Regions from separate parts of the Oceanotoga teriensis genome, predicted to be linked through region 1. Evidence: riboswitches for the same ligand, from Rfam matches in the RefSeq annotation. Region 1 holds a riboswitch; each other region holds the start of a gene.
The links. A riboswitch is a leader RNA that binds a small molecule or an ion and turns the genes downstream of it on or off. The one in region 1 is predicted to bind cobalamin.

Region 1 (3,218 bases):
CCTGACGAATTCCATGAACACGTAGACAATAATTTCTATACAAATTACCTCGCAAAATGGAATATAAAAAAATGTTGTGAAATAATAGAAAAATATAAAATAGAATCCCCTAAAAAATACGAAGATTTGATAAAAAAGACAAACATATCAGAAAAAAACATAAACAACTGGAAAAATATTTATAAAAAAATATTTTTATCTTCAAAAAACGATATAATAGAGCAATTTGAAGGCTACTTCAATTTAAAAGATTATAAAATAAAAAAATATGATGAAAATGAAATGCCTTTATGGCCAGAAAACATAGAATTAGACAAACTAAATCAAACACAATTAATAAAACAACCAGATGTGATAATGTTATTATTAATTTTAGGTGAAGAATTCGAAGAAGAAATAAAAAGAAAAAACTATGAATATTATGAAAAAAGAACAATGCATAAATCTTCTTTAAGTCCATCTATGTATTCAATAATGGGTTTAAAAATTGGAGATACACATAATGCCTATAATTATTTTATAAAAACCATAATGACAGATATACAAGATAATCAAAAAAACACAGCACTTGGATTGCATGCAGCTTCTACTGGTGGTTCATGGCAAAGTATAGTTTATGGATTTGGAGGATTTTCAATAGATAAAAATAATATTCCAAATTTTAATCCATGGATACCCAAAAAATGGAAAAGCCTAAATTACAAAATTAATTGGCAAAATAATGTATTAAATATAAACATAACAGAAAATACAATAATTATAAATTCCGAAAGAGAAATTGAAATAAAAATTAAAAATAAATCGCACAAATTAAAAAAAGGTACAAATAAATTTTATTTAAATTAAAAAATCTCCCAAATTATTATATAATATATATGAATAAAAAAACATATATTATTAGGAGGGGATTAATATGAATGAAACAACCGCAGCAATAATAAGCTGGATTGTAAGAATTGGCATAAGTTTTATAATATTTATAGTGGCAAAAATGCTTTCTGGAATAATATATAAAACTATGCTGAAACTATCTGAAAAAAACTCAAAAATAAATCTTCAGTACAAAAAAACCATGAAAACACTTTTAGATATAGGATTATATACACTTGCAATCTTTATAATAGTCTCAGTTTTATTTAAAAATCTTGCACCTGTATTGGCTGGATTGGGTGCATCAAGTATAATAATAGGTTTTGCTATAAAAGAACCTTTTGAAAACTTAATATGTGGAATATTAATAATGGTAAACAAACTAATAATCGAAGGTGAAGCAGTCGAAATAAACGGAAACTCAGGTTCTATATCAGAAATAAAATTAAATCATGTCATATTAAAAACATGGGATGGAAAATTAATAAATATACCAAGTAAATCCGTTTGGTCATCAACAGTTACACATTTCTGGCCTGAAAACATAAGAAGAAATGAAATATCTGTTGGAGTAGCTTATGATACAGATTTAAACAAAGCCATGAAAATCCTCGAAGAATCTGTAAACTCTTATGAAAAATTATATTCAGATGATTCTCATAAACCTATGATATTATTCACTGGTTATGGTTCTTCATCAATAGACTTCATAATAAGATATTGGGCAGAAAGAGAAAACTACATAACCTCAACAACAGAAATAGCAAAAATTATAAAAACAAAATTTGATGAAAATAATATAGAAATTCCTTTCAATCAATTAGATCTTCATATAAAAGATGGCAATATACAATAATCGGAGAGTTATCTCTCCGATTATTTTAATATTAATAATAAACACATTTCTTATTAACTATAAATTTGATATAATAATCTATGCATAAAAGTTAATAAACACTTATTTTTGGTAAAACTATTTGTTTTTCAAATGGGGAAGCTCGGTGAAAATCCGACACAGTCCCGCTACTGTAATGGCATAAAGCCTAAGTCAGATTACCAGCCAAAAATAAACAATATTACTTATATCACGAGGATGGTATGAGTGACATTATTAATTTAATAAGATTATTTAATGTCCCTACACCTCTTCTTGAAGGTGTTTTTTTATTTTTATGCTAAAAATATTATGAGAGGTGTTATATGAAAAAAACTTTAAGTCTAATTTTTTGTTTATTATTTTCAATTTTAGTATTAGCTTATGAACCAGTCACAGTCAATTTTACTCATCAAGGAAAAGATTATGAAATAACTTATACAAAATCTCCAGAACGTGCTGTAACTCTTTCACATTTCACAACAGAAATGTTTCTTGCTTTAAATCTTGAAGAAAAAATGGCCGGAACTGCATGGGCAGACAATGAAATATTACCAGAATTAAAAACAGCCTATGACAAAATACCAATACTTTCTGATAGATACCCTTCAAAAGAAATATTCTTATCTGTAAATCCAGATTTTGTTACTGGATGGCATTCAGCTTTAACAGATAAAAATGTAGGATCAGTGGAAACACTCATTCAAATGGATATAAAACCATTAATAATAAAATCAGTAGAACCAGATGCAACATTAGAAACAGTATACGAAGACTTTATAACAATAGGAAAAATATTTGATATAGAAGATAGAGCTCAAAAACTCGTAAAAAGTATGCAAAATGAAATAAATGATGTAAGAAAAAAAGTTCCATCAAATGTAAAAAAAGTAAAAGTATTGGCATATGACTCTGGAAAAGATTCAGCCTTTGTAGTGTGTTCTGGTCTTGGTGGTTCTTTAATACAAGAAGCCGGAGGTATAAATATATTTGGTAATATACAAAAAGCATATGCAAATGTATCTTGGGAAAAAGTAGCTCAATCAAATCCAGATATAGTATTAATAGTTGACTACGGAAGTACAACCTATGAACAAAAAGTACAATTCTTAAAAGAAAATCCTGCAACAAAAGATTTAAATGCAGTAAAAAACAATAAATTTGTAAAAATAGGTTTAGCCGATTTATCTCCTGGAATAAGAAATATTAATGCTATAACAACTATGACAAAAGGCTTCTATCCAGAGATTTTTAAAAAATGAAAATAAAAAATAGCACTTTTTTATTTTCCATAATGGCATTAATTTTAATAATCATATTATCAATAATCATAACAATAACTATAGGTCCAGTAAAAATAAATCCTTTAGATGTTTGGAAAATAATAATAAATAATACTTTTAACAAAGAGATATTTCAAATACAATGGGCAAAATCTATAGAAACAATAGTTTGGAATCTAAGACTCCCAAGA
Region 2 (3,218 bases), on a different contig from region 1:
TATTTAAATACTTTTTTTATCATTTTTCTTTTAATATCTTTAAGTTATTATAAATTACTTTTTTCTTATTACAAAATGAATATGTTCTGCTTCACCTATAAAATATGGATCATGGCAGATCTTCAATTCATTGTTTAAAAGTTGGTCAAAATTCTTTTCAATAATATTTTCATCACAATCATCACAAATAACCTTACCAGCTAATTCAATCTTTTCAAAACCATATTTCTTACATATTTCTTCTATATCTTCCGCTGAAAAAGCCCTTGACGTAAAAATACCATCTTCAGATCCTATATTAGCTTTCTTTTTATCATATAAATAATTCAAAGCTAAAAAATCCCCTTGAGAAATTATTTGAGACATAAAAGAATAAAAACTATCAACAGAAGCGATCAAAATACCATCATTTTTTAAAACTCTTTTTATTTCTAAAAGAACTTTATCAAGATCTTCAACATAACTTAAAACATCACCTTGTGCATTAATTATATCAAAACTTTCATCATCAAAAGGCATATCTTCTGCCAAAGCTTTAATATATTTAATGTTTTTAAAGTTTTTAGTCTTATCTTTACATATTTCAAGCATTTTTTCTGATGGTTCAAGAGCATATACACTTTCAACTCTCTCAGACAACCAATATGTCCAATAACCAGTTCCAGCACCAAGATCAAGAATATGATATTCTTCTTTTATATATTTTTCTACAAGCTTTTTAGTTATTTCATTAAACAACATCCAATAATAATTATCATACTGTGTATCATACTTATTTGCTATCCTATCATAATAAATCCATGATTTCATCTTACAACCTCTCTTAAACTTAGAATTTTATAAAAAAATTATAACATATATCAAATTTTGAAGTTTGTCATTTATTTCAATGTATGGTATCATTTATAAAATTTAATAACTTTATTGGGTGCCAAAAGGCATAACGAGGAAATGGGTGTAAATCCCATACAGCCCCCGCTACTGTGATGCTGACTAAAATGAATTAACCACTGGATTTTTCTGGGAAGGATCATTTAAGGATGAAGCTAAGTCAGGAGACTTACCCAATAAAATATAACAAGTATTTTTCGGGAGGACAAATACTGTGAGTTTTTATATATAAATATATATAATATATAAACCCATAGTATTTTTTACTATGGGATTTTTTATTTAAGGGGGTAAGTTTATGAAAAAAGTTTTTATCACACTTTCCATTTTAGGCATTTCAAGTTTAGCTTTTTCGATGCATATAATGGAAGGATTTCTTCCTGTTGGTTGGGCTGTTGGGTGGTGGATTGTTATAATACCTTTCATGTATAAAGGTATAGTAGACATAAGTAAAATAACAAAAGAAAGTACAGAAACAAAATTAATGCTTGCATTATCTGGTGCATTTGTTTTTGTATTATCTGCATTGAAAATGCCTTCTGTCACTGGTAGTTCTTCTCATCCTACTGGAGTTGGTTTGGGGGCAGTTTTATTTGGACCTTTCGTTATGACTGTACTTGGTTTTATAGTATTATTATTTCAAGCTGGATTATTAGCCCATGGAGGTTTTACAACACTTGGAGCAAACACTTTTTCAATGGCTGTAGTAGGTCCTATAATTTCTTTTTTAGTATATAAATCTTTAAAAAAGAAAAATCAAAAATTTGCAATTTTTATGGCCGCAGCACTTGGAGATCTTATAACTTATTGTATAACCTCTATACAACTTGCGCTTGCACATCCAGATCCAATTGGAGGATTTTGGGCAAGCCTTGTAAAATTCTTATCCGTATTTGCAGTAACACAAATACCTCTTGCAATAGCAGAAGGATTATTAACTGTAGTAGTAATAAATGCACTGCCAGAAAGATTTTTAAAAAGAGATAAAGGAGTGATTATTAATGAGCAAAATTAAAAAAAATATATTTCTTTTAATAATAGTTGCACTCATAATAATATTTCCATTAATAACAATAAAAAATTCTGAATTTGGTGGTGCAGATGGTCTAGCAGAAGAAACAATAGCTCAAATAAATCCAAATTATGAACCTTGGGCAGAAAATTTAATAGCCCCTCCAGGAGGAGAAACAGAAAGTTTGTTATTTTCTCTTCAAGCTGCAATAGGTGCTGGAATCCTTGGATATGTTCTTGGATATTTCAAGGGTAAAAAGAATGATAATAAATAACCTATCATATGAAAATATATTAAAAAATACTCATCCCATGGAGAAATTCTTATTCTCCATGGGAACACTTATAATAACAATCACTATGGATAAACATTTCATTTCATTATTAATATTTATAGTAATGAATTCAATTTTAATTCTAAAAATAAAATTAAATTTAAAAAGTCTTTTAAAACTTTATTCTATACCATTTTTATTCGTTATTTTATCGATCATCCCTTTAATAATATCTTTTGATTTCAAACAAATATCAATATTAAAAAATAATTTAAAATACTCTATAAATCTTATTTTAAAGGTTTTTTCTGCAATAAGTTGTACATATTTTTTTATAATAAGCACTCCCATGAATGATATGGATATAATAATGGAAAAATTTAAAATGCCTTCAATATTCAGAGAATTATTTATGTTAACCTATAGATATATATTTCTTTTAATAAAATTTTCTCAAGAAATATTCATTTCTCAAAAAAGTCGATCAGGTTACAAAAATTATAAGACAAGTTTCAACTCACTTTCGCTTTTAATAGTGCAAACTTTCAATAAAAGTTTAAGACATAGTTTAAATGCTGATATGGCATTAAAAAGTCGATCAATAAGCAATCAAATCCAATTTATGCAAAGAAAATACAAAATAAACAAAAAAAACTATATATATTCAATTATATGGTTTATATCAATAATTTCTTTAGGAATGATAATATGATAGAATTAAAAGATATTGAATTTTCATATGATAAAAAAGTTTTAAATAAAATAAATCTAAAAATACAAAAAGGAGAAAAAGTAGCCTTTCTTGGAGAAAACGGCTGTGGAAAATCAACTTTATTCTTAATATTAAATGGAATATTAAAACCAGAAAAAGGAATTTATATACTCGAAAACAATATAATAAATCATTCAAAAAAAGATTTAATAAAATTAAGGCAAAAAATTGGAATGGTTTTTCAAGATCCGGAAGTACAAATAATAGCAAATACAGTATTTCAAGAAGTATCATTTGGACCCAAGAATATGGGTTTAGAAAAGCAAAAA
Region 3 (3,218 bases), on a different contig from region 1:
ATATCCAAAAAATTATAAATAGTTTTTAAATTAAGTATTTTGTCAATGACCTCTTTGTCATATTTTTCAGTAAACAAAATATATAAAAGGGCTAATAATTCATTTTTTGAATCTGTATACCTACTGTCTGTATTAAGATTTAAACCGGCAAGTTTTATTAATTTTTGAAAACTACCAAGTATATGTATTTTTTTAATACCCATTTCCAATGATTTTTCTATAGAATAACCGATATGATTTCCACATAATATATAATCCTCTTTAAAAAAAGAATATTTTTTATATATTGAAAGCCCTTTTCCACCTAATAATAAAGTAATTGTATCGAATTGTTTTGAAACAATGCTAATATGAGGGATCAAAGATTCTTTCCATGCGTTTTCATTCATAGGTTCAACAATTCCAGTAGTTCCTAAAATGGATATTCCATCAATTATGCCAAGATTTTCGTTTAAGGTTTTTTTTGCGAGAATCTCACCATTTTTTACATTTACTATAACTCTGCCATTCTTAATATTCTCTTCATTTAAAACTTTTTTCATCATCTCACGAGGAATTGGATTAATAGCAAATTCTCCTTTGCTTATATCGAGTCCATCTTTGGTGATCTTTCCTACTCCTTCATAAGAATCAAAAATTATATTATTTAAATTTTCATATTTAAAGGAACAATAAATCAAACATTGATTTGTTATATCGGCATCATCACCGGCATCTTTCTTTACAAAAGCATATTTTAAACCTGAAATAATTTCATATTTATATATTGGAATATTTATTAATTCTCCATTAGGTAATTCTATATTTACATTGTCTGGTTTTATATTATACTTATTAAAAAGAACAGAGGCTTTTAAAGCCGCAGTGGCTGCAGTGCCAGTTGTGAAACCACGTTTTAATTTTTTACCATTTACATTTACATACCATTCCATTTTATAAAGACCTTATTAAAGCATTAAAAATGGCTACAGCTATTGTAGAACCACCCATATTTCCTGGTAATGTAATAAAACTGTGTTGTGATTTCATTAAAGCTTCTTTGCTTTCTGCCGCTCCTACAAAGCCTACTGGAACTCCAATAATAAAAAGTTTCTTTTTGGATTCAAGCAACTTAAAAAGTGCAGTAGGTGCATTTCCAACAATAAAAATACCATCTTCCATTTCAAGTGCTTTCTCCATAGATAAATAGGCTCTCGATATGCCAGTTAATTTAGATTTCTTCGATATAGCTTCATCGCTAATAAAACAGTCTATATTTAAATTTTTTACAAAATTCTTTGATAAACCGCTTTTTATCATATTTACATCTGTGTAAATTTTCTTATTTTGAATTTTTCTTTTAAAAAAATCAAAATAATCTTCAGAAAAATAAAGCTTGTTCCACATATCAAGATTTCCTGTGGTGTGAATGACCCTTTTTATTACATTTGATTTTATAGGGTCTACATCGTTTAGTTTTTCTCCTAAAGCTTCTGTAATTATTTCAAAGCTTCTTTTTTCGATATTTTTAGGATTTACAATATAGTTATGCATTTGTATACCAACTCCCATAACAAAAATCCTTGCTTTTCACACCAAGAAAAAGCAAAGTTACGAACTTAAAAGGTAGGTCTCCCGACTTACAGATCATTTTACTAATCAAGCCTTCCCAGTTAAAAACCAGTGGCATTTATGATTTTCATCCCTGCATACGGTGGCTGGGCCGCTTAGGATTTTCACCTAATTCCCTGTTATACACCTTAAAAGTTTATATATTAAATTTTACCTATTTATCTATACCTTTTCTGGATAAAACACCTTTTGAATAATAATGTTTTATCTCTTTCATTTCAGTTACAAGATCGGCTCTTTCTATTATTTTTTCATCAGCCCATCTTCCAGTCAAAATTATTTCTGTTTTTCCATTACTATTTATAGCATCTAAAACTTCTTCGGCTGTTAAAAGATTAAATTTAATAGCGATATTTATTTCATCCATGACTATTAAATCATATTTTTGAGAAATAATTTTTTCTTTTACATCGGCAAGTGCTTTTTTTGCAGCGTTTATATCTTTTGTTTCTGGAGATCTTCTTATAAAAAAGCCTTCTCCATACTGTACAATATCAATATTATCAAAATAATTAGAAATTGACAACTCTGATGAGTCCCTATTTTTTACAAATTGAGCTACAAAAACTTCTTTATTCGATAAAATGCTTCTCAATACAACACCAAAAGCAGCTGTAGTCTTTCCTTTTCCATTGCCGGTATAAACATGAATCATTCCATTTTTCATAATTATACCCCCAATATATTAATAATTTAAGCTATAAAATAATACCAAAAAGTTAATAATTTGTCAAAGGGGAAAAATATTTTTTGATATAATTAATTTATGTAAAAAAATGAATTCATTTTTTAATATAAGCTTGACTTATACAAATATATATGGTAGAATTAAGTAGGAAAAACTACAATAGGAAGTGATTTATATGGAATTATCAGAGAGTCTTGAAAATTATTTGCTTGCTATATATGAAGCACAACTTGAAAACAACATTGCAAGAGTTAAAGACATTACAGAATTGATGTCTGTAAAACATACTTCTGCCATAGACGCAATAAAAAAATTAAAAAGTATTTCTTTTGTTACTTATGAAAAAAGAGGTTATGTAAAATTAACTCAACCCGGAATAATAGAAGCTCAAAAAATATATAAAAACAGAATGACTATAAGAAGTTTCTTGATGAATGTTTTGGACATATCCCCTTTTGAAGCAGAAGAATTATCATGTAAAATGGAACATATAAAGTCTGAAAAGCTCATTCAATCTATGGATATTCTAAGAAATTTTATAGAAAGCAATACAGAAATAAAAAATAAATATAAGCAGTATATTACTAATTATAAAGATAAATCAAGCACTTTTGAAAAAACTTTAAAAGATTTAAAAGTTGGAGAAAAAGCAAAAGTTCTTGAAGTTAGAGGTAATGAGGCAATAAAAAGACGATTAATGGTAATGGGAATAACCTCTGGAATAGACGTAGAATTATTGAGAAAAGCCCCCTTAGGAGATCCGATTGAAGTACTTATAAGAGGCTATAATGTTGCAATAAGAAAAACCGAAGCTGAAAATATTATTTTAGAAAAATAGACTGAAAAGTCTATTTTTTTATTGACAAAGTAAATTAAAGGTGGTAAAATAATGTAGAACTAACTACAAAAGGAAGATTAA

Region 2: another riboswitch for cobalamin. It lies ahead of C7380_RS07045 (energy-coupling factor ABC transporter permease); the one in region 1 lies ahead of C7380_RS11150 (ABC transporter substrate-binding protein).
Region 3: another riboswitch for cobalamin. It lies ahead of C7380_RS01175 (precorrin-8X methylmutase); the one in region 1 lies ahead of C7380_RS11150 (ABC transporter substrate-binding protein).

The regions. Positions count from the first base shown of each region.
Region 1 covers NZ_QGGI01000019.1:15,697-18,914, forward strand. Annotated here, with positions in the region: gene C7380_RS11140 (glycoside hydrolase family 65 protein) at 1-846, shown strand, start outside; gene C7380_RS11145 (mechanosensitive ion channel family protein) at 914-1,726, shown strand; cobalamin riboswitch at 1,819-1,949, shown strand; gene C7380_RS11150 (ABC transporter substrate-binding protein) at 2,071-3,006, shown strand; gene C7380_RS11155 (FecCD family ABC transporter permease) at 3,003-3,218, shown strand, end outside.
Region 2 covers NZ_QGGI01000008.1:85,920-89,137, forward strand. Annotated here, with positions in the region: gene C7380_RS07040 (class I SAM-dependent methyltransferase) at 55-810, opposite strand; cobalamin riboswitch at 910-1,082, shown strand; gene C7380_RS07045 (energy-coupling factor ABC transporter permease) at 1,190-1,906, shown strand; gene C7380_RS07050 (energy-coupling factor ABC transporter substrate-binding protein) at 1,893-2,177, shown strand; gene cbiQ (cobalt ECF transporter T component CbiQ) at 2,164-2,889, shown strand; gene C7380_RS07060 (energy-coupling factor ABC transporter ATP-binding protein) at 2,886-3,218, shown strand, end outside.
Region 3 covers NZ_QGGI01000001.1:231,127-234,344, reverse strand. Annotated here, with positions in the region: gene cbiD (cobalt-precorrin-5B (C(1))-methyltransferase CbiD) at 1-932, opposite strand, end outside; gene C7380_RS01175 (precorrin-8X methylmutase) at 934-1,533, opposite strand; cobalamin riboswitch at 1,588-1,757, opposite strand; gene C7380_RS01170 (cob(I)yrinic acid a,c-diamide adenosyltransferase) at 1,766-2,278, opposite strand; gene C7380_RS01165 (metal-dependent transcriptional regulator) at 2,475-3,137, shown strand.